Regions from separate parts of the Paenibacillus sp. FW507-14B1B genome, predicted to be linked through region 3. Evidence: riboswitches for the same ligand, from Rfam matches in the RefSeq annotation. Region 3 holds a riboswitch; each other region holds the start of a gene.
What was found. A riboswitch is a leader RNA that binds a small molecule or an ion and turns the genes downstream of it on or off. The one in region 3 is predicted to bind cyclic di-AMP.

Region 1: linked by a shared signal. The riboswitch ahead of AC3WJJ_RS15375 (TrkH family potassium uptake protein) and the one ahead of AC3WJJ_RS08715 (C40 family peptidase) in region 3 are both predicted to bind cyclic di-AMP.
Region 2: linked by a shared signal. The riboswitch ahead of AC3WJJ_RS02745 (APC family permease) and the one ahead of AC3WJJ_RS08715 (C40 family peptidase) in region 3 are both predicted to bind cyclic di-AMP.
Region 4: linked by a shared signal. The riboswitch ahead of AC3WJJ_RS19805 (hypothetical protein) and the one ahead of AC3WJJ_RS08715 (C40 family peptidase) in region 3 are both predicted to bind cyclic di-AMP.

Annotation. Positions count from the first base shown of each region.
Region 1 is NZ_JBYSWS010000002.1:1,449,238-1,455,249, reverse strand. It holds gene AC3WJJ_RS15380 (CPBP family intramembrane glutamic endopeptidase) at 25-1,686, opposite strand; cyclic di-AMP (ydaO/yuaA leader) riboswitch at 2,007-2,149, shown strand; gene AC3WJJ_RS15375 (TrkH family potassium uptake protein) at 2,212-3,555, shown strand; gene AC3WJJ_RS15370 (potassium channel family protein) at 3,572-4,237, shown strand; gene AC3WJJ_RS15365 (LysR family transcriptional regulator) at 4,304-5,221, opposite strand; gene AC3WJJ_RS15360 (succinate dehydrogenase cytochrome b558 subunit) at 5,463-6,012, shown strand, end outside.
Region 2 is NZ_JBYSWS010000001.1:625,228-631,239, reverse strand. It holds gene AC3WJJ_RS02755 (sigma-70 family RNA polymerase sigma factor) at 1-389, shown strand, start outside; gene AC3WJJ_RS02750 (DUF4179 domain-containing protein) at 382-1,530, shown strand; cyclic di-AMP (ydaO/yuaA leader) riboswitch at 1,863-2,020, shown strand; gene AC3WJJ_RS02745 (APC family permease) at 2,156-3,979, shown strand; gene AC3WJJ_RS02740 (hypothetical protein) at 4,077-5,765, opposite strand; gene AC3WJJ_RS02735 (DUF7507 domain-containing protein) at 5,762-6,012, opposite strand, start outside.
Region 3 is NZ_JBYSWS010000002.1:134,825-140,836, forward strand. It holds gene AC3WJJ_RS08695 (response regulator) at 1-87, opposite strand, end outside; gene AC3WJJ_RS08700 (VOC family protein) at 143-553, opposite strand; gene AC3WJJ_RS08705 (2Fe-2S iron-sulfur cluster-binding protein) at 649-1,038, opposite strand; gene AC3WJJ_RS08710 (phosphotransferase family protein) at 1,073-2,020, opposite strand; gene AC3WJJ_RS08715 (C40 family peptidase) at 2,108-2,581, opposite strand; cyclic di-AMP (ydaO/yuaA leader) riboswitch at 2,585-2,717, opposite strand; partial or broken gene AC3WJJ_RS08720 (transposase) at 3,401-3,763, shown strand; gene AC3WJJ_RS08725 (four-helix bundle copper-binding protein) at 3,863-4,192, opposite strand; gene AC3WJJ_RS08730 (Mrp/NBP35 family ATP-binding protein) at 4,410-5,480, shown strand; gene AC3WJJ_RS08735 (ferredoxin family protein) at 5,569-5,805, opposite strand.
Region 4 is NZ_JBYSWS010000004.1:232,528-238,539, forward strand. It holds gene kdpB (potassium-transporting ATPase subunit KdpB) at 1-589, opposite strand, end outside; gene kdpA (potassium-transporting ATPase subunit KdpA) at 611-2,290, opposite strand; gene AC3WJJ_RS19800 (potassium-transporting ATPase subunit F) at 2,321-2,398, opposite strand; gene AC3WJJ_RS19805 (hypothetical protein) at 2,549-2,959, opposite strand; cyclic di-AMP (ydaO/yuaA leader) riboswitch at 3,085-3,251, opposite strand; cyclic di-AMP (ydaO/yuaA leader) riboswitch at 3,369-3,578, opposite strand; gene AC3WJJ_RS19810 (hypothetical protein) at 3,959-4,408, shown strand; gene AC3WJJ_RS19815 (TrmB family transcriptional regulator) at 4,510-5,274, shown strand; gene AC3WJJ_RS19820 (MFS transporter) at 5,368-6,012, opposite strand, start outside.

The DNA of each region.
Region 1 (6,012 bases), 1.3 Mb from region 3:
TGCCAAAGTAATGAAGGGAATTGGTTAGATTGTTTTAGGTACTCTTGATTTATTGAATTTATAGATTACATAACCAACGATGGCCGGCAGAATGATGTAGAAGATGCCCATTCCTAGGTTGAATGGATCATTCATCATCATGAGGCTGAAGCCCATCAGAATACTGTTGAACACAACATGGGCAAATACCGAAGTTAAGTATCCATATCGTAAGAAGATGTAACTGAACATGAGTCCGATGATAATGAGCTCAATCGGTCTTGAAATGACCGGATAAATCGGATACAAAGTATGTCCGAGAGCCCAAATGGTGGAAGTAATCAGACTTGCCACAAATGTGTTCCGTACGATTTTTTTTACCATTTTGATCCCGAACAGACGGTATACTGCCTCTTCGGATATTCCCGCCAGCCACGCCATCAATGGAAAGAGCCATGGATAGAGCATGTTATAAGGTGATTGTGAGGCATCTGTTGTAGACCAGGTGTGGAGTGTGAAATTCAATCCGATAAAGATCAAAGACTGAGCTCCGAGCAAAATACATGCCCATATATATCCTAGTTTCATGCTCTCTAGCACGTAAGAACCATACCCGGCTTCGCCTGCACGTGGCCAAGGATTCAGTCCATCTTCCTTACGCCATAGTCCGCTTCCTCCAACAAGAGAGAAGTACAAGAGTGCTGAGAATACAAGAGAATATACGGCATAAAAAATCATCATACCCATGATACCGGCATCTGACATACCTTCCGCTTGGAAGACGGGAATTAGGTTGTAGGTATTCAGCATCTGAATAACAAACAGTAACACGGCAAGAAAGATACCACGTTTAAATGATGTGTGAGCTTTCGTTTTTACACTGTATACAATGGCTAAGATCCCCAAGATTAGCGTGAATAAACCATATCCCAGCAGAGTGAGCAGCGTTGCGTTTAGTGTCTGTTTCTCTACATAGGCTGTGTGGTCCTTCGGAACCGAAAATACAGGTTCATAGGAACGAAGTTGATTATCCTCGAAGGAGAATTTCAGCTGAAGCTGTGAACTCCCAATCTTAGCTTCGGGGTCTTGATATATCAGTCCAGGATCGCCTTCTTTGGTGATCTGTTTCAGGTTGGATACACTATATCCCTCTCTCTCTAGCCAAGGCTCGGCTAGTGACATCTTTTCAGCCAGTGACATCTCTCCTTCGATTAAACGAAGCATCTGATTGCGGACGTCACCTTTTTGTAGGAGGGCACCTTCATAACTAGAGTCAGGCAGATCATAAGAAAACCCTGCTACACTAGCATTCTGCATATGGACGTCTACGTTTAGGGCTGCTCCATCAGCTTGCACTAACCGAACTCGATAGACATCATAGGGGTATTTGCTCTCAAACTTTTTATTGTACTCGCGGAGCAAATTCTCTTTAGATAGATATCCATAAACATCAGATCTGGATTGATATGTAACGAGAGGTTTCTCAGTGGAAGTCCTACTATACTGCAGATGTTCTTGTGCGAATCGTTCAGCAGCACTGATGGCTGCTTCCTTGGTGATCATTTCGGGTGTTTTGACCTCGGATGTAATAGAGGCTGTGGATGGAAAGACCTGAAAGATGAGAAATAGAATGAGACCGATAATTCCAAGTAGTACCAATGGTTGTTTGTCAGATTTAAGATGAAGAGGGTGTCCTGCTTTATTCATGTCATTCCTCCTTTTGGCATTAGCGAGTTATCAATTAGATTAAGCTAGCTGTTCTCATGAAGACATAAAGTCAATATAACATAGATATGAAAGACACAAACGGCTTATCCCATTCAAATTTATGAAAAATTCGATGAAAATGAAGGAAAGATTTCGAAAAGCGTAGATAACCATGTGCTACTACTCTAGAATATGCCCAATTCGGTTCATTTTTAAGTTAATTTAAGTCTAAAACGGCTTTGGTATCCTTAAAGGATTGCGTTATAATCACTACATGCTATTGAACATGTTCATGAATCATAATATTGGATAACGTTAATTGAATAGATCAGCCGAATTTCGTAATGAAAATGGGGGAACCATTTAAGTGGGGTGAATTTCGCTTCCGAAAGGTAGTGAATAGGGCGACCTGTGTTATGCCCGAATCCGTCAGCTAACCTCGTAGGCTGTAGCACAGGAACCCAAACGCGTAAGGCATTGGATTTCCAGTGTCTTTTTTTCTTTGATTTTTTTAAAGAGGTGAACATGTTGACTTCCAAAATTAAATGGCTTCGCTTGTCGCCGCCGCAAATTCTCGTCATGGGATTTGGGGCCATTATCCTGATTGGGACGATGCTTCTCATGCTCCCGATTTCCAATACGACAGGGGAACCGCTGAACTTTATGGATGCTTTGTTCACGGCGACATCTGCTACCTGTGTAACAGGTCTTGTCGTGGTGGATACAGGGACATTCTTCAGTTCCTTCGGACAGGTTGTCATCATGATAATGATACAGATCGGTGGTCTGGGTTTCATGACCATGGCCACACTGTTCGCGCTTGTATTGAAGCGACGCATTTCCTTGAAAGACCGTCTAGTTCTTCAGGAAGCGATGAATCAATCTTCAATGGAAGGAATCGTGCGTTTGATCCGCAGGGTTCTACTGTACTCCTTAGTGATTGAAGCGTGCGGAGCGATACTGCTAACCATCCGCTGGGCTTTTGATATGCCGTTTGGTAAGGCGCTTTACTTCGGCGTTTTCCATGCGGTAACCATGTTTAATAATGCGGGGTTTGATCTGTTTGGCGACTTTAAGAGCTTGACTGGATTTGTATATGATCCGCTTGTTAACTTTGTGGTGATGTTCCTGATTGTATCCGGAGGGATTGGATTCATCGTCATGGCTGATCTGGTTGATTATAGGAAGAGTCGGAGGCTTTCACTGCATTCTAAAGTGGTGTTGTCCATGACAGGGGCGCTGATTCTCATAGGTGCTGTGGTTATTTTTATCTTTGAATTTACAAATCCAGAGACACTGGGCTCGCTGAATTGGGGCGGGAAAATTCTAGGCTCCTTCTTCCAGTCAGTTACGCCGAGAACAGCGGGAGCCAATACACTAGATATAACTGAGCTACGTCAGGCTACTCAATTTTTCATGGTTATACTGATGTTTATCGGAGCTTCTCCAGGCTCTACGGGTGGTGGTATCAAAACGACAACATTCACAATGATGATTGCCGCTGTTATTGCCATGATGCGAGGCCGAGACGATATTGTGTTGTTCAGATACCGTTTGGTTCAGGAGCGAATTCTTAAAGCGTTAACGATTACGCTGCTTGCACTGCTGCTGGTTATTACAGTGTCGATGATTCTATCAACGACAGAGGATAGCAGCTTCCTCACTATACTCTTTGAAGCTACGTCAGCATTTGGTACGGTAGGGCTGTCCATGGGATTAACTCCTGAGTTGTCGCTCTTCGGTAAGTTACTTATCTGTGTAACGATGTTTGCTGGTCGTCTCGGTCCATTAACACTTGCTTATGCATTAGGACCCAAGAAAGGTAAAGAGTTGTATCGTCATCCCGAAGGTAAAATGATTATTGGATAAGGAGATTGGCTAAGAAATGAAACCAAAGCAGTTTGCAGTGATAGGGCTGGGGAGATTCGGTTCAAGCCTTGCGCTTGAATTGATGGAATTAGGATATGAGGTTCTCGGGATCGACCAAGATGAAGAAGTGGTCGAAGATATGAGTGAGCTCCTCACCCATACTGTGGTCGCTGATGCGACAGACGAAGAAGTACTTAAATCGCTTGGTATTCGTAATTTTGACTGTGGCATCGTGGCTATAGGAGATGAAATTCAAACGAGTATTCTTGCAGCAATTCTTCTCAAGGAATTAGGTGTTAATACGGTTGTAGCCAAGGCGATCTCTGTGCTACACGGACGGGCGCTACAAAAGCTGGGTGTAGACAGGGTTATTTTCCCGGAAAGAGATATGGGGATTCGTGTCGCTCATCAACTTGTTACACCGAATCTTCTCGATTATATAGAGCTTTCTAAAGAATATCGAATTGTAGAGATGACGGTAACGGAATGTATGGACGGCAAAACATTAAATGAGTTAAACACGCGTGTTCGTTATGGGATTAGCGTAGTTGCGCTGAACCAACGTGCGGGTGTGATTGTGGCTCCGACTGCCATGGATGTGCTGCGCGCTGGAGATATCATGGTTGTTATAGGAGCGAAGGAGAACATTGATCGTTTTGAAGGTGAAGTTGTAAATATGTAATATGTAATTATAAATATGATTCTGGTGATACCAGATATGAATGTAAACAACCTGGCGCGCTTCGCGTCAGGTTGTTTGTTGTTGGTTCTCTTGAAGTTCTCTAAATAGGACCTCTGTTTCGGCAATCCACCTATTGGCTGCATTGCTTAGTTCGGATGCGTCCCCATAGATGAGGCTTGTTGTCCGTCTCGTTTCGACTAGAGCAGGAATGTGGATATCAACAAGGCCGTTATCCGATAGCAATTGGGGGCGAAGATATGATTTCGGAAGTAATGCAGCCGCTTTACAAGTAGGAATAAGCCGCACGATCGCTTCGAACGAATCGATTTCCATGCGAATATCAGGCATAATTCCACAGCGATGAAATAGATCGTCCGTTAACTTTCGGTACCAGGTTCCAGTTGAGAAGATGATCATAGGCATCCCTTGGAGCTGTTCAATTCCGACATCGAGACTATCTGCTAAAGGATGTGTTGTGGGTACGACGAGTTCAAGGTGGTCATCAAAGAGAGGGATGCAATTTAAGCCAGGCTGATTAATAGATGAAGCAACAATTCCAACATCCACCCGTTTATCACGGACATAAGAAACAATTTCATGTGTTTTTCCTGTTACTAATTTGATCTCAGCAGATGGATGCTTCTCCATAAATGCATTCACAAGGGGAGGCAGAGTAGTTTGGAGTGTGGTTAGACTGGCCCCGAGCGTGATGGTGATTTGTTCTTCTCCACGATAATGAGCAAGAGTTTGCATAAATTTTAGTTGCTGTTGTCGCTGCTCCAAGGCATATGTATACGCAAGCTGACCAATAGAAGTAAGCTCCAGACGTTTACCACGTCGATTAAACAACTGAACGCCAAGCTGATCTTCAAGTTTGGCAATCTTGCGTGAAAGGGCGGGCTGAGATAGATTCAGCAGTTTGGAAGCTTTATTTAGGCTGGATTGCTCAACAACAACGGAGAACACGTCCAATTCTTCGAACAATATGATCACTTCCTATAATAATGACTTATGCGTATAGATTATAACGATTAATAATTATATTGCAATTCCATTATAAGAAAAAAAGGAGTAACATGAAACATGACACAGGATGTTCACAGAATAACCGAAATGTGGCACATTTTGTCGTTGTATGCGTGTGACGCATAGATAGTATTAGTGTAATAGATTACGTTGAGTCTTAATGAAAACGCTGTACAATCAGAAAGGGGAACGTCAACTGATGAAAGGGTATTATTCCAGAAAGCTGCACTCTTTGCTTGGTATCATACCGCTCGGAGCCTTCTTGCTCACTCATATGATCACCAACTTTAAGGCTTTCGATGGTGGAAAGGAAGGCTTTGCTAAAGGTGTCGAGTTTATTAACGGTCTGCCGCTCATATTTTTCCTTGAGCTACTTCTGATTTGGCTGCCACTTCTGTACCATGGCGTTTACGGCTTGTATATTGCTTACCAAGCAAATAACAACGTCGGAAACTACAATTATGAACGTAATATTCGCTTTACTTTACAGCGGATCACCGGTGTTATTACGTTTGTATTTGTTATCTGGCACATGTACGATACTCGTTTTATGATTGCAATTGGTAAGATTACACATGATGAGCTGGGTGCCACAATCCATGGTATTGTAAGCAATCCGATTCTGTTTATTCTGTATATCATCGGGATTGTGTGTGCTACTTTCCACTTTACGAATGGCTTGTGGGCGTTCCTAGTAAGCTGGGGCATCACAGTTGGTCCACGTGCGCAGCGTATATCTTCTTACATCT
Region 2 (6,012 bases), on a different contig from region 3:
CTTGCCGAGCATGGGTTAAGCATTCAACATTAAAAGATAAGAAGGCATTCAAAGCCTGGATCATTCGTATCTTGATCTATGTTTGTATTGATGAACAGAGACGACGTAAACGGGCAGTACTGTTGCCTGATGAAGAGTTGGAAAAAGCCACTCGTGAACATGCTTTTGAAGGATTCAATCATGACAGACTTGTGATATGGTCTCTTCTGAAAGAGGTGAAACCCAAGTATCGCCATGTGCTGCTTCTAAAATACTACAATGACATGACATTATCAGAGATTGCTGCGATTCTCCGCAAGCCAGAGGGGACGGTAAAGACCTGGCAGCATAAGGGGCTGGAGCAATTAAGGAAATTAATGAAAAATCGGGGGGAATGGCAAGATGACTAGTCAGGAAGAGCAAGCTATGTTTACTGAGGCAGACGTTATCCAACAAGAACAGAAGCAGCACTTACATCCTATGGATGCGACATATGCCATTCAGCGTGGGTTTGCGATGGGACGGACACGACGGAAATCACGATCTTTTACGATGAAAATGGCGGCTATATCCCTCACAACCATCATGGCTATTGGTTTATTGTTACTTAGTCCGCTGATGGACACCCACGCTCCGCAGCCAGCACAAACAGCACAGGTAGTCAATGAAAGAACGATGGACTGGGGTACCCTGGATAAGTTTAAGAGTATGGCCGCCTACGATATTGATGGAGGTACATTGGAGTCTGCGATACGAAATGACTATATACAGGTGATCAACAAGTCGGCGAAATCAGGACCTTACCAGATTACCATCGATGCCGTTACTGCAGACGAGAACAAGTTAATCTTGTTGTATACGGCTACATCAGATTCGACTCGGGAAATATATGATGTGAACAGTGTTCGCATGACAGACATACAAACAGGTCGTTATCTAGGGAATACGTCGAAAATTGGTGGCTTGGAAGGTCAGAGCTGGCAGGGGCGTTCAACGTTAGAATTTGATCGTAGTAAGCCTTTACCGAATCGTATTGAAGTCGATTTCCAAATTGCCTCCGTTGATCCCGGTAAGCTTTCTGATCCCAAGACAGGCACGATCCGTTCAGAGATGAACTATTCAGAGCGAATAAAGGTAGAGTTCGACTTGGACCCGAAATTTTCTTTAACCAAGACGGAGATATATAAACCGGATCAATCGTTTATGCTTGGCGATCATCAAGTGTTGTTATCCAAGGTTGAAGTTTCTCCGCTGATGACAAGAGCTACATTCGTATATAATCCTGGGAAAACAAATAATTTTAAAACTAGAACTTCAATTAGCGAAATGCTTAATCACCATGAAATTGTCTCAGAAACGGCTGAAGGGAAAATGTACAAAGCGCCTAGTATCTCAGGAGGCGGAACTGAGGACGGGATGCAGTATGTATTTGGCAGCAATATGCTGGATGAGCCCCAATCAATCGTTTTGAAGTTATCTCCTGAACTCAACAGATCAAAAACAACAGTACAGGAACATGAAGAGCCTGTAATTGAGCTTAAAATAAAATGAGAGTTCTGAAAAGTTGATCCTATATGGAGAATAGGCACCTAGCGTTCGTGTTAAGTCCACATTAAGTCGCCTTATTGGCTCAAAATCAGATCATTCATAAAAGAAAAGAGCAGACCTAAATGCGTCTTCTCTTTTTTTCTTTAATAACAAGAGCGAAATCGAGATAATTCACGATAATAAGGGTGTTGAGCCTTTGTAATCGGTATCATGAAATGATATCCGGTATTTTTAAACCGATTTGTGTCTCTTTGGATCTTTACAGTAAGTACGGGATGGGAGTAAGATTCATTCATAATCTTGAATGTGATTCCAGTTTGGAAGCAACATTGAATAGTCCTAGATCGCTGAATTCTTAATCAGAAGCGGGGGAACCATTAAGATGAGGCTAATCTCATCTCAGGGGTGAATCACTTGGCTAGTTGCTAAGTGTAGGGATACTTTCGATCCCGAATCCGTCAGCTAACCTCGTAAGCGTTATGAAAGAGGATTTGTCGTGAACTTTGTTTTTTCAAGTCACGGGAAAGTCCAACTTTCCTGTGGCTTTTTTGATGTGCCTAAATGCTGATACGGGACGCCGTAAGACACATCCATTCCTATAATTTTATCCACTGGCGGTGAACTAACGATGGCAGCATTAAAAAGACTTTTGATAGGTCGACCATTGAAATCGAACGAGTTAGGAGAACAAAAACTTAACAAGAAAAAAGCACTAGCCATCCTATCCTCGGATGCTTTATCATCCGTGGCATATGGTCCTGAACAAATCCTACTTGTTCTCATTACAATAAGTGGAGCAGCTCTTTGGTATTCAATACCTATTGGGATCGGAGTATTGGTTCTACTAACGGCCTTGATACTTTCTTATCGTCAGATCATTTATGCTTATCCGCACGGTGGTGGAGCGTATGTTGTATCTAAGCAAAATCTAGGAGTTCTCCCTGGACTTGTTGCCGGGGGTTCTTTACTCGTGGATTATGTTTTGACTGTAGCGGTCAGCGTCTCAGCAGGAACAGATGCATTAACTTCGGCATTTCCAGCACTCCATGAACATACGGTGAGTATAGCTGTTGCATTTGTCATACTGATCACAATTCTAAATCTCCGTGGAGTAACCGAATCTGCTACGGTGTTAGCATACCCTGTCTATTTATTCGTATTTGCATTATTTATTTTGATTGTGGTGGGTATGTACAATATATTCACGGGGCATGTTTCTCCAGATTTACATGCTCCGATCGGTACGCCAGTTGCTGGAATTAGTTTGTTTTTACTCTTAAAGGCATTCGCCTCAGGAAGTTCGGCACTCACAGGCGTTGAAGCGATTTCCAATGCAATTCCTAACTTTAAAGATCCTGCACCTAAAAATGCAGCAAGAACACTAATGGCCATGGGAATCCTGTTAGCTGTATTATTCTCAGGGATTGTATTCCTTGCCTATTATTATGGGATAGCACCAACAGCGCAGGAGACCGTCGTATCTCAAATAGCCAAGCAGACTTTTGGACGTAATTTTATGTACTTCTTTATCCAGGGAACTACAGCACTTATTCTTATTCTTGCTGCCAACACAGGCTATTCAGCATTTCCGCTTCTTGCAGTTAATCTAGCTAAGGATAAATTTATTCCAAGAATGTTTACCGCACGGGGAGATCGGTTAGGATATTCGAACGGTATTATGATTCTCGGCTTCTTATCCATACTGCTGATTATTGCTTTTCATGGTCAAACCGAGCACCTCATTCCCTTATACGCAGTGGGTGTATTTATACCATTCACACTTTCTCAGACAGGGATGATGTTGAAATGGATTCGTGAGAAACCGGCAGGATATGTGCCAAAACTCTTGATTAATACAATAGGAGCATTGATCAGTTTAACGGTATTCCTAATGTTCTTCATGACTAAGTTTTCACAGGTATGGCCATTCTTTATATTCTTACCGGTCATCGTGTATGTGTTCTATCGAATTAAGAAGCATTATGATGCTGTTGGTGAACAACTGCGCATCTCAACTTGTGAACCATCGGTTGAAATCAAAGGTAATGTTGTTATTCTGCCGGTGTCAGGAATAACTCATGTCGTTGAGCATTCATTAAACTATGCGAAGTCTTTATCAGCTGACCAAGTTATTGCACTCTACATTCCGTTTGAAAGAGAAGAGTTAACTCGATTCGAAGAAAAGTGGAAGAAGTGGAGACCCGATGTTAGGCTTGTGACGATAAATTCTCCATACCGGAGTATTATTCAGCCATTAGGTAAATTTATTGATACAGTGCAGCGTAAAGCGGCTGAATCTCAATATCAAGTAACGGTCGTAATTCCTCAATTCATTCCTAAAAAAGGCTGGCAAAACCTACTTCATAACCAAACCAGTCTTATGATTCGTGCATACTTGCTGTATCGGAAGGATGTCATTGTTACGACAGTTCCATATCACTTAAAGAAATAGATGATATAAGTTCCCCACTTGAATACACGAAAAAAACAGCGTTAGGCTTTTTTTAAAGCCAACGCTGTTTTTTTGAACAATCAAAAGATTAAACCCATTATTCGTTATCCATATCCAATAAAATGTTAATCATGCTTGATCGGAAATCGCCACTGTACATACATTCGTCGATTTCTGTAAGGTAAGTAAACAGAAAGTACCCGGTCACATCTTCAATTTCTTCATCAATGGCCTCTGATGCCTTAGTTAGATAACAGAATTGAATGGTTTCTTCCGGATTCAGGATACCTAGTGGGTAAGGACAGCCTTGAAGCGGAATTTCGTGTTCATCCTCTAGAATGACCACACCTTTCTCAAAAACGTCTATGTCTTGATTCCATCCGTCCAAGCTGAACTCTGCTGCGAGTGATCCAGTATTCTTGACCGTAATCGTAAACGATAGTAATTCGCCAAGACCAACCAAGTAATGATCCGGAACGGCTGTTACCATGAAGTTTGGAGCTAACAATTCAACGGTGACCTTATCGGAAAGTGACATTTGACGAATGAGACGACCATCTGGAATACGGAATGTAAACGTAACAGAAGCTTGATTTTCTGCAACAATGGATGCTGGGGGAGGAGCTTTTATCTTCTCTACAATTGCATCAAAAGTCACCTTCACTTGTTGATCCGGTCTTATTGTCCCTAGAAATATCCCTTGTGAAAGATTGGCTCCATGTACTGGATTACCATCCATAAGTATACTTCCAGGAACGAGAGATAGGTGTTTCGGAAGAAGGTCTTTTAGGGTAGCATCCACGGCGAAATCGCCATCATTGCTAATGTCGCATTGGTAACGAAGTGTGCAGCCGATCGTAGCTCTCTGCTTATTAACACTTTTTCTGATAATTACGATGGGCTGGATTACATTCACAAAAAGTTCATTCGACTGAACCGAAAGCTCTTCGCTATCAACCGAGTATTGTAAATACCCCTGCAGGGGAAAAGGATTAATCTCCACCGAATCGCAAATTCGAAGATTGACTTTGATACATATCGAAGCACCAGGTTCAATAGTACCCAGAGGTATACCATCCTCAGGTTGAATCGTTGGATTATGCATATCATCAATCACGACACTACCTGGAACGAACGTCACTCCTGATGGCAGCGGAACATAGATCACCGAACTGGCAAGAGCAACATGCCCCTGATTCAGTACCAATAGCTGATAGGTAATTATATCTCCGCTGAACGTCTGGTTTGTGCTGACTTCTGCAATCAGTGACACAAAATAGGGGAGTACGGTGATTGATGTCGAATTGGAGTGAATTGTACCAGTAATCGTCCTTCCTTCTAGTGAGCGGAACTTATAGTCGGCTCTTCCCATATTGCTGACTTCGAGTGAAGGAGGGATGGATACTAATATCACCTGAAAAACGACATGAATCGAAGAGTTCATATATACTTTTCCAAGGTTAACACCATTATTCGGGTTGGCACCCGGAAGCGGAACACCATCTTTTAACAAGCTGTTAGGGATAAAGGAAATCTCCTTAGGTAAAGTATCATACAAGATGATATCCGCATCACGGTTGCCATCATTCTGGATCGTGAAGCTATAAGTTATGGTCTGATTGAGTGTAACTATCTTCTCATGCACAAATTTATTGAATTTCAAGATTGGACCGACCCAGGGAGTATCGACCGTATTGGAATAGGCTACGGACTCTGCCCCATTAATACTAAAACGGACCATGGTTTGATTTTTTAGTATAAAATCTGGGGTCAGTCCGGACTTCATAGTGTCGTCACCTGTACCTGGAATGTAACGATTACCGTTACGTTTGGAGCAATTGTACCGATAGTGATGCCCGTATTCGGATTCGCGGTAGGCCGTGAAAGACCGTCAACGGTAACGCTACCCGCTACAAAGACCGAGCCTGTTGGAACAGGGTCAACTAGCACGACGTTATTGACAGCTTCAATTCCGTTATTCGTTACGCTAATACTGTACGTAATGATATCACCAACGACCGCATCAATGGATT
Region 3 (6,012 bases):
TACAAACCCATGTTCTTCCCATTGAATACGATCCCTAATTCCTTCTCGGACAATGGGTTCATCATCCACTATGATGATCTTATACAATTGAAACGCCCCCAACCAACCTAATGATATAATGTACGGATGAGCATGTACCTGATTACTCCTTGCAAATCATGAGAAGATTCCCATTCGGATCTTTAATAACAAACCATTGATTATTCTCGATCGTCGTCACGATATCAACTTCTGTTTCCACAGCGTAGGCGAATGCTGCTTCCAAATCATTCGTAAGTAGCATGAATGCAGGCGTTGTAATATGTGGTGCTCCACCCGGTTCCTCGCCTCCCCACATGGGCATTGTGTCTAAGATGAGTCCGGTTCCTTGCATAGGGAGAGGACATAAATGTCCATTCAAAATTTCACACTCCATTACATTTAGCCCAAGGAGCTGGCAATACCACAGTCGAGATTCCTCAAGGTCTCGAACCGGTACAAAGACACTACCTATTTTGTTTTGAATCGGGCTCTGCGATATAGAGAAGTGTGTGTCCCTCTCGTAGCGCTTCATCATATTCCCTCCAAATTGAACTGTTATTGTATTTAAGATAAAAAAACCGGATAACCTGATTACAGGCCTCCGGGTACGATCATGATGAAATATGATTAGAAGTATGGTGCGTGCTTAATAGAAACAACGCCTATTCTCTCGAATTTCGTCTGGCATCCTAAACGATAACCATCATCGATCTCTTCAGGATCCAGTCTATTCTCTTCGGCTTCATTCGCAGCGGACATATACTCCATTCCTTCACTTATATGACAACGACAGCGAGCACAAGTCCCTCTTTTACAAAAAGAGTTCCAATCAACTTCATTCCGTTCTGCAAGTTCGAGAATCGTCATACCGACAACCGGAACAACATCCTGCTCGGTGTTCCTTCCTCGTAACAGGACAAGCTTCTCTTCTGTACTTGCTTGTCTAGTAGGAGTGGATGCCTCGGAAGTTTCAAGAACAGATTCTTTCTTCTCCCGACCTTTCCAAAATTTAAACACGCTGTACTTCCCTCCTCAATCAGATAGACTAAACTTATGTAATTAGGGAATTCGGCAGAAGATGCTTATGGAGCAATCTCTTGATTTCAAAAATATCATTCAGTTCTGTAATTTCTCTGCCTGTATATTTCTCATAAATTGCTTTTACAAAATTCGCACCAAAATCATGCATCAGCGTTCCTGCAAATAATCGATCAATAAACTCATTATACTTCATCCCCAGCCCCTTAATAAACTCAAAAATACCTTCGATATCACTTTGCAATAATTCAAATATAATCGGAGGAAACTCATATTCAACCGGTGCAATTGTACTATCAGCGAAATCAATAATATAGAGCTGTCCAATCGTGTTGATCAGTACATTGTCACCTGTTAGATCACCATGCACATGAACATAAGTTTGAATCTTATACTCTCTTAGGTAATCTTTAATTTGCTTGCTTACTTCGGGTGCTGCAATATGCCATCTCTCGTTATGTACTGCTCTATCTATAAGGAATTCACGACTAAACTCTTCATCAGGACGAATATTTAACTTCGATAAATTATGCTGCAGCTCTTTGATGAACTGTTTCTTTTTTTCGAGAGTTAATTGAGTGAAGACATCGCCAGCACTTTCCCCTTCAATATAATCCATAATGAGGTATTTGAATGCATACTTATCTTTTAACGTGCCCGCAGCAACAATGGATGGCGTATGAATCCCTTGCTGGATGGCTCTTTGCATTGCTGTTTGTTCAGCTCTGTAATCTGAGTCTGTATCTAAACCCGATTCTGATGGCGCAAAAATCTTAATGACATATTCCCCTGTTTTGAACACCGCATTAGTTCCTGGCTTCAAATGAGAGATATGCTCTGCTCCAGTCAGTTGTTCTCTTGCAAATATTTCTTCTATTAATAGCCTGAAATCTTCTATGGACTGATAAACAGCTCCCCAGGAATGCCAGTTGTTAATTTCTCTTCGAAATAAGTAAGACATAACGATTAATCCTCCATGTTCATCACTTTGAAATACGATCATATATTTAAAAAGCCCGCGATATTAATCGCGGGCTTTGATTCATTATTAATTAATAGTTCCTACCATCTGCACATAATTCTCTTGACTGATCACTCGACGTGCAGTTACATAACGAGTCTTATAATAAGATTCAGACAATTTACTGATTCTTACACCCTTACTTGTTGATGCATGAGCAAATTGATCATTTCCGACATAAATTCCTGCGTGAGAAACTCCACGACCACTTGTATTAAAGAATACCAAATCTCCCATTCGAAGGTCTTCTTGATCTACATGAGTCCCCGCTTTGGCTTGTGCAGCGGATGTACGAGGCAAATCTAGATCATATTGATTCATTATGTACAGAATAAATCCTGAGCAGTCAAATCCACTTTCCGTTGTTCCACCCCATTTATACGGAGTTCCAACCAACTGTGTTACTTGACTTTGAAGCTTTGGCATATCAGCGTATGCTGTGAAGGCGCCAGAAGAAAAAATAAGTGCAGACCCTAGTAATGATATAATGACTTTCTTCAAAACACTTTCTCCCTTCGGTGCCTACGGAGTTAGCTAAGGGTTCGGCTGAAGGTCTCCTATATTCCCTCTATTGCAAGAATAATTCACCCGGATCGGTTCCCCCGTTTTCAAAAACGAAATTCGGCAAAATTCATTAATATTTTGTAACCCTATCATACTGTAATATATTTTGGCTAGATATGTCAATGATATGAGTGACAAAAATGTAATTTCTTCCTCTACTTATTCCTTCTCTCACTATCATTCCCCTATTTTTTACCTATCCGTAAACGGTTGGACTATACCAGATGTTATTTCAAATTAAGACATCAAAAAGGGGCTGTCCCAAAAGATCTAGGATCTTGCGTGATGGCCTCGTTTGTTGTTGTGAGATGCTCCGCGTACGAAACGTTCCTCCCCTCGCTGTTGCCCCCAAATTTCCGGGAATTATTCTAGCAAGGAAGAAATTCGGGGGCAAAGGCGACCGCTACCGCTGGTCCGGAATCGTTTCGTTCTCTCCGCTGCTTCGTGCATACCATTCAAAGACAGATAACAGAAGGAAACCGCCCTCTAGTAGAATGGAAGTACGACCAACCATGTAAGAAGGATTTGTACATTCAATATACCATTGATCAATTTTATCTGCCAATGGATTTAGAGGACGACATTCCGTCCAATCACCTTGTTCGTGTAGTCAATGAAGCGGTCAATCGCTTAGATGACCGAATCTTCCAGGATGCCTATCAGGTGGAGGACGAAATAGCTAACTCACCAAGATCCTCATTTACGCCTACACCCAGCGACTGTATTCCTCTCGTCAAATCGCCAAGGTACTCGACAGAGAGCGGATATGAGATTCGAAAGCGACACTACCGGGGAGAAAGCTGTGAAGGTTGTCCACTCAAAGAAGCTTGCACCAAAGCTAAAGGGAATCGTGAAATCACGGTAAGCATGGAATACCTTCGGTACAAACAACAAGCTCGTGAGAAACTTAGAAGTGAGAAAGGGTACGCACTGTCGGTTTGAAGGATGATGGAACCGGAAAGTGTATTTGGGCAAATCAAGAACAACCGAGGGTTTAGACGATTTCTGCTTCGAGGCCTGTCGAAAGTCAGCCTTGAGGTCGGATGGCTTTCACTCGCCCATAAACTGTTGAAGAAGGCGGCAATAGACCAAAATAAAGACATGGCGGTGCTGGGATAACCTCCCTGACTCCACCATGTCTTTATTTTTTGCTCCATATTTCACTCATGTGAGCTGCTTCTTTAAACAAGAATCTACTATTAACTCTACTAATATCGTTTAAGCTGCCATAGCTCGGCATGCATCAGCACATCTGAAACATGCCTCGGCGCAGCGCTGGCAGTGTTCATGATCATGCTTTTTGCATTCATTGCCGCATCTCTCACACATTTCTGCACATGCCTCGCAGATTTGTTTGACATAAGAGCTATTAATAGACATTGCATGTGCTGCAAAGGCACATAAATCTGCACACTCTCGATCTAGGCGGATACACTCCTTCATCATTTCCATATGTTCTTCTTCCAGACAAGCGGAATAACAGTGGTTACAAGCCTGCATACAACGTAGACATTCATCGATACATTTCTGCATTTGTTCATGTGACATAGGTAGTTCTCCCTTCAGAATCGAATTTCACCTTTTGCAAACGAGGCTACCTCTTATTAAACAGAAATTGTGTGGTTTCTGTGTAGAATGGATATATACTCACAAAATTTTCACAAAATACATCACAATCGAGCTTTCATTGACTAGTCGTTTCAACTTCTTTAAACTGAAATGAACAAGAAAATCGGCATTCAAGAAGCATGTATAGAGGTGACTTATGAATAGAGAGATATTTGAGAGCAAAATGGCAACCATCATCGACCCCAATCTAAAACTTCCTTTGATTCAGATTGGATACATCCGTGATGTCATGTTGAAGGAAGACAAAGCTGCACTGACCCTGATCGCTACCGAACAAGATCAGACACAAGGCGTAACAGAAACCCAGAAACAGCAGATCGAAGAGCTGCTTCGTACCATAGGAGTATCAAATATACATATAAGAATAAAGACAGTATCCGAAGAGGAGAAACAACACATATCCGTTAGAGCACTGGAGATGCAACAATCACAGACAAAATCAGCAGCAAGACCTGCAGCTCCGAATCCCTTTCCAGTGAGCCCCATGGTTAAAGCTGGGGTGAAATTCATCGCCATTGCTAGTGGCAAAGGCGGCGTTGGTAAATCTACTGTGACTCTGAATCTCGCAAAAGCTTTGCATAAAGTCGGTAAAAGAGTCGGCATTATTGATGCTGATATTTATGGCTTCAGTATACCTGACATGATGGGGATTCATGAGAAACCTGAACCTACGAATAGTCGTCCCACACCACTGCAGCGAGATGGAATCCAAGTGATCTCTACAGGTTTTTTTGTCAAAGGTAATGATCCTGTCTTGTGGCGTGGCCCTCGGCTTGGAAGAATGCTCTCTAGTTTTTTGAACGATGTAATGTGGGGTCCTCTGGATTATATGCTAATCGATCTTCCCCCTGGGACCGGTGATATTGCCCTAGCTATCCATCAGATGCTACCAGAGTGCTCTGAAATTATCGTTACGACACCGCAATCCACAGCTACAGTTGTTGCAGAACGTGCAGGAATGATGGCACTCCAGACCCATCACCATATTATTGGGGTTATTGAGAATATGTCTTACTATGAAGATCTGTCAGGAAATAAACATTATATCTTTGGTAAAGGCGGCGGTTCAAAGTTAGCAGAACAGCTAAATACCTCCGTGCTGGCTCAGGTTCCGATCATCCCGGATGAACAACAATCCACGAATCCTGATCTTCTGAAGCAAATCTACGATGATATAGCTATTCATGTTGTTCAGACGCTTTCATAATGATTGTAAATTAAAAACACCCTTCCCTATAGGTGAGCTGAAAGTAACTCTGCACCTATGAGGAAGGGTGTTTATTTAAGTATTAGCTTCATTTGTTCTTATAGTATTCCACAGCCTTTTCGTAATAAGGCTTCTCTTCTTCCGGCAAATCATCGATATAAAATACTGCTGTCACGGGACAAGCTGCTTCACAAGCGCCACAGGAAATACAAATATCCGGGTCAATGTAGAATTGATCGTCTCCTTCTTCAATGCAATCAACTGGACATACGTCGACACATTCACCAGCTTTTTCATCTATACAAGCTGAGCCAATAACATACATGGATTAATCCCCTCTTTTCGCTAATCTACTCTAAGCTACCTCATTTAATCATACATCAAAACTAGAAAAAGTAGGACAAGAAATATCCTCATAAGGACTTTTTAAACAAAAAGATATAATAATTATGTGAAACATTTATTACTTTGTCAATTCATTTTAGGAAAGATCTTCTATTCTAATCCTCCGTCAGTACTTATACGCTGGAAT
Region 4 (6,012 bases), on a different contig from region 3:
TGAAGGACTCACCCGGGTCACTAGTGATCCGGACTTTGATCTGATCGCTCACAACGCGTGTACCGCCGGTTACGGAGCTGAAATCTCCGCCTGCTTCTTTAATAACCGGGGCAGATTCCCCGGTAATAGCGGATTCATCGACAGATGCGAGACCTGCAATGACTTCGCCATCACCAGGAATCATCTCGCCCTGCGAGACGATGACGACGTCACCTTTACGTAAATCGGTTGATGGAACAGTCCTAGTTCCACCGCCGTCTATAACCTTGTTTGCTGTAATCTCTTTTTTGGACTGTTTCAAGGAGTCGGCTTGGGCTTTACCACGCCCTTCGGCAAGGGCCTCGGCGAAGTTCGCGAATAAGACGGTGAAGAGCAGGATCAGGAACACGGTTAGATTAAAGCTGATGCTGTCTTCTGTACCGAAATATTGTGGCAAGATCGTCATGAGAAGGACGATAAATGTACCGACCTCTACAACAAACATCACGCGATTTTTCATCATCGTGATTGGATTTAATTTAATGAAGCTATCTTTCAGTGATTTCCGAATCATATCTCCAGTTAATACAGTTGTTCGATTGTTATTCATTAGAATAATCCACCTTTTCTTTTAACGGATCATTAAATGCTCGGCGATCGGGCCAAGCACAATCACAGGCAGGAATGTCAGTGCCCCGATGATCAGGACTACCGCAATGAGAATAAAGGCGAATAGCCGGTTATCCGTGCGGAAGGTTCCAAGCGTCTCGGGAACCCACTGTTTGCGTAGAAGAGAACCTCCTACGGCCAGAAGGGCAATCATGGAGACATAACGCCCGAAGAGCATGACAAGTCCAGTTGAAATATTCCAGAATGGTGTGTTATCTGCGAGACCCTCAAACCCTGAGCCGTTATTGGCTGCCGAGGATGTGTATTCATACAGCACTTGTGAAATGCCGTGGAACCCACCATTTGTAATACCGGACTGACCGGCATCTGTTATGAGCGCAAGCGCCGTCGGCGCAAGAATAATAAAAGGATGAGCAAGAATGGCGATTGCAATCAGCTTCATTTCTCTTGCCTCAATCTTACGCCCCAGAAACTCGGGTGTACGTCCGACCATGAGCCCCGCAAGGAATACAGCCAAGATCGCGTACATCATCATGTTCATCAGACCTACGCCTTTTCCACCGAACACGGAATTCAGCATCATGAGCGAGAGCGGTGTAATGCTCCCGAGCGGGGTCAGCGTATCGTGCATATTGTTGACGGACCCGGTGGTGGCGGCTGTGGTGACTGTCGTGAATAGAGCGGATTGTGCAACACCAAAACGGACCTCTTTACCTTCCATATTGCCTTGTGAGGCATCGATTCCAAGCTGGTTCATTGCAGGATTGCCGCTCGATTCCGAGACATAGGCAAGCGACAGAAACAAGGTGAACAGAACCATCATGACGGAGAAAATAACCCAACCTTGCTTCCGGTTCTTCGCGAACAAGCCGAACGTGTACGGCAGAGCTGCCGCAATGCACCACATGGATAAGATTTCGATTACATTTGTCAGCGGACTCGGATTCTCAAATGGATGTGAAGAATTTACACCGAAAAATCCACCGCCGTTGGTACCCAGATGTTTGATGGACTCCAATGCCGCCACGGGACCCACCGATATTTGCTGCTCGGTACCCTCAAGCGTCGTTACGTTAATCGTAGGTTTTAAGGTTTGAGGAACATGCAGAGCAACGAGCAACAGAGCCACAGCAAAAGCTAAGGGGATAAATATTCTTGTATGTGCCTTAACAAAATCCTCGAAGAAGTTACCAATGGTCGTTCCCTTACTCGTAATCGCCCGAATGAATGCGATCGCCACACATAGCCCCGTTGCAGCGGAGGTGAACATCATCATCGTGATGACAGCCATCTGAGAGAAGTAGGACAGTCCTGATTCACCACTATAGTGCTGTAGATTCGTGTTCGTCATAAAGCTGATGATGGTGTTAAATGACAGTGTTGGCTCCATATGTTCAATCCCGTTCGGATTGAAAGGAAGCGCCTTTTGCAATCGTAGGATAAGATAACCCACGGCGACGAGTACGATGTTCGTCATTACAAAGCTAAGGGCATATACTTTCCAAGTCATGCCCTTACGTTCTTTAAGCCCGATTAATCGGTAGATCGGTTTCTCTACCCATGAGAACCACTTATCCGTCCTGCTGGCTTCTTCGCGAAATACATGATATACGTAGGTTCCGAGTGGCTTAACGAGCAGCACCAGAACTAGAATAACGATGGCAATTTGTATAATGCCCATGATTGATTGCTTCCTCCTTCGATAGCACCCCTAGAATTGTTCCGGGTGAATCAGCGCGTAAATCAAATATAAAAAGATAAAAATCAGCAATAACATAATAATGATCATTCGTTATCTGCCTCCGGTTCATGGACTACGCGTCCACACCAGGATAGAAACAGGGTGAATAGCGTGTAGGTTCCTCCCAGAATGAGCACCATGTATAAATCCTGCATGTAAATCCCTCCAAAAACATTTTTAATGAAGTATGGATCAAGGTTAGCTGATGAGTGATGAAACTAAGAAGGACACATGATGGTTATTGGTATGAATCACAAAGGTTGCGCCAAGTCCTTTATAAATTAATCTGGGATTGCTTGAATGGGTGATGACATAGATTGGATCTGATGTCCATGTGCGGCATATTCGCAAGTAACGGCAGCATAAATTCAGGCTGCTTTCGAACAGAAACACTTTGCTCACGGAAAAATCCGGTATGATCCAGGTTTGTTCATCGGTGGTATCGATTAAGACGATGTTCTTCGTCCCGATACTCTCAAGACGATCCCGTTCTGCACGGTTATTCGCGATCGCTGCGAATGGGATTTTATGATAGATGAGCTGGTGGATAAATTCCTCTCCAGCCTTGGTTGGTGCGGATACTAATATCATTTCTTGCCATTCCTCCATGATTTCTCCTCCTAATGGTTAGAAAGAGAAGACAACAAAAAAGCCACAGGGAAGGAGGATCACTCTTCCCGTGGCTTTAGGATGGCACAGTGAAATACACCGTGCCCTGCACACGACAATCGTTGCCTCTCTCTAAGTAACGCTTACGAGGTTAGCTGACGGATTCGGGCGTGAGAGTCGCCCTACCCATAGGCAGTGATCCTGCCGATGAGATTCACCCCAGAGAGAAATGTATATCTCCCGTTTGGTTCCCCCGTTCCTTTTCCATTCAAGGACTCAGCGAATAAAAGCATTTGTTCATCTAAAGAAACCACAGAGGGCTAGAGGCCTCTGTGGTCGAGATTACCCGATCACAAGCTTCATCATCCTCTCCTATAAGCAAGCGGATCTATGCGAATTAAGGCATAAATGGCTTAAGCTCTAACGCTTACGAGGTTAGCTGACGGATTCGGGCGGTGAGAGTCGCCCTACCTGCACCTGAAATCCATTATTTCATTGGATTTAGAAGCAGGATTCACCCCTGAAAGATGCTTCAGGCGGCTCTCACACCACCTTGCACATCTCTTGATTTGGTTCCCCCGATCCCTTGCATGACAAGGGCATTCAGCGATTCAAGTGAATTCATTGTTCAATTCATGCTTCGTATCATACGTCTGGCGATTTGGAATGTAAATCGAGGGAGAAGCATGTTTTGAGCTGTTTTATAACCAGAAAGGGTGGTAAGTGAAATGAAATCTCATTTATACTGCATGATGCTCTATATTTCTCTGTTTATCTCTCAAAATAAGTAAAGCCGCAAGATACTGTGCAATTAGATAGATAATCGATGTCAGGGTGTGATGTACGCGTTTTCATTTGACCTTTTCGTGTATTTTTTGAAGATATAGACCTGTTATGGATATTTACTTTAGAAGGGACATAACGTATGATTCATCCAACTTCATCCATATGATCTACAAATAGAGTTGTAATCGAACCGATGAAAAGGAGACACGCGTCATGGCTAGAATAATCGAACCTTTGCCAGCGTTAACGGAACCTACATTACAAGAGACAACGATACGGTATATGGAAATCTTTCGTTTTGACTGTGCCTATGCTGAGCGGTTTTTACCAAGGAGTATAAGTAGCCCGAACTGCGGCTTGTTCAAAATATCTTGCAGTACGGCTTCTGGTTATGCAGAATATACACTGCCAGAGACAAGAGAGTTCGCGGATCTAGTGCGCTGGTCATCTGTATTTAGGCACTTGAAGGGATTACCTCTGGAGGAAGCTCTGCGAATTGTAGAGCGGCAAGAGTGGGGAGCTCTTCGTTGCAGACTCGCGGAGTCTGCTCTAACGGATTTATCCTTGAATTTTCGACAGAGCCATGAGCGGAAGCGGTTAGGCAGCTTGCCATTGGAGCGTTCTTTTCTGATGGATTGTTCACGTGCGTATTTTTGGTTCTAATTCATTTATTAAATATATATGGTTAGGTGTTATGAGTGGACTGGTCAATCGGCCCGCGCTCCGGTAACATAGAGGGTAACAAGAGTGTACAAGGAGGAGCTATGCTTCTACAATTCGGGTACTCGCAGTACGAGAGTAAAGTATATGAAACGCTGGTAACGAGCGGTGAGGCGATGGATGCATCAAGTATTGTGAAGCTCTCTGGTGTTCCCAAGGCCAAGATTTATGAGGTGCTTGATCGTCTAGTTGATAAGGGAATCGTGATGGACACCGTATCCGGTAAAAAGCGAACCTATACAGCACTGCCTGTTGAGGCAGTCATTGACAAGCTGACGCATGAGTTTGAAAGTGATATAAAGGAGCTTCGATCAGCAGGTGTCCGTAAACAGGTTGTGGATGACCAGGTGTGGAGTCTGAAGTCGCACAGCTCCATTCAAGCGTTCTGCAAGCAGATGATTGAGGAAGCACAGGAGTCTGTTCTCGTCTCCATGTGGAGCGACGAATTTAGTGAGATTACGGATCTACTGAACCGTAAAGAACGTGAGGGCGTGCGTGTTGAGGCACTGGTGACGGGGAGTGATCACCCTGATGTTAACTTGTCGAAATTATATGTTCTGAACCCTACTGCAGATCACGATAAGTTAGAGAGATTTATGCTTCTTGTGATTGATACGAAGCAGCTGCTGTTCGCAGGTGTGGAGCAGGGGAGCTGGCAAGCAATTAGGACGCAGGCACAGCCCTTTGTGAAGGTATTTGCTGAGTTTTTCTATCATGATATGGCGCTGACGGCGTTCAGCCGTAAATATCCGGAAGAGATGTTTAAGGACGAGGAGATTAAGTCTCTGTTGCTCCGTCTTCGATATTAGATATATACGAAGAAGCCCCTGGCTGCATAGGCCGGGGGCTTTCATGTGTATGACAGAAAAGTCTAACAAACATTGTCATTATTAACTTGAATACTATGACGAAGCCGAGACGGTCTGTTCTTTCTTGCTTGTGGAATGGCGGGTCAGTGAGAAGGCAGCTACGCCAAAGGCAACAGCGGCAATCGTACCTCCTACCCAAGGGTTGTTAGCAACCGAGCTTTGGGCAATAACTGCACTACCGATCATGGAACCAAGTGCAATCCCCAAGTGGAACATGGAAGAGTTCAGGCTCAGCTGAGTCTCTGCATTGTCTGGAGCCAGCTGAAGCAGATAAGCTTGCTGTGCTGGAGAAAGCGCCCAACTGAGTCCGCTCCATAGCATCATGGCGATCAGGAACACCCAGAATGAGACTTGTGCGGTCAGCATGACGACAAACATGGATATGGAGAAACAGGCCACAATGGTGAGAATGGAGCGTTTTGTACCGAATCGATCGGCTATAAAGCCACCTGCTCCTCCACCAACTACAGCAGCTATGCCGAACAGGAAGTACACGACACTCATCGTACTGGAGCTGACGTGAAATGTAGACTGCACATAAGGCTGCAGGTATCCATATAAGGTCAGGTGACCGGTCAGCATCAGGAATGCGATCAGTTGTGCACTAATGATCTTGCTGTTCTTCAACAGAGCAAGCTGTTCACGTAGAGGGACGACGGGCTTCGGAGCTACACGATT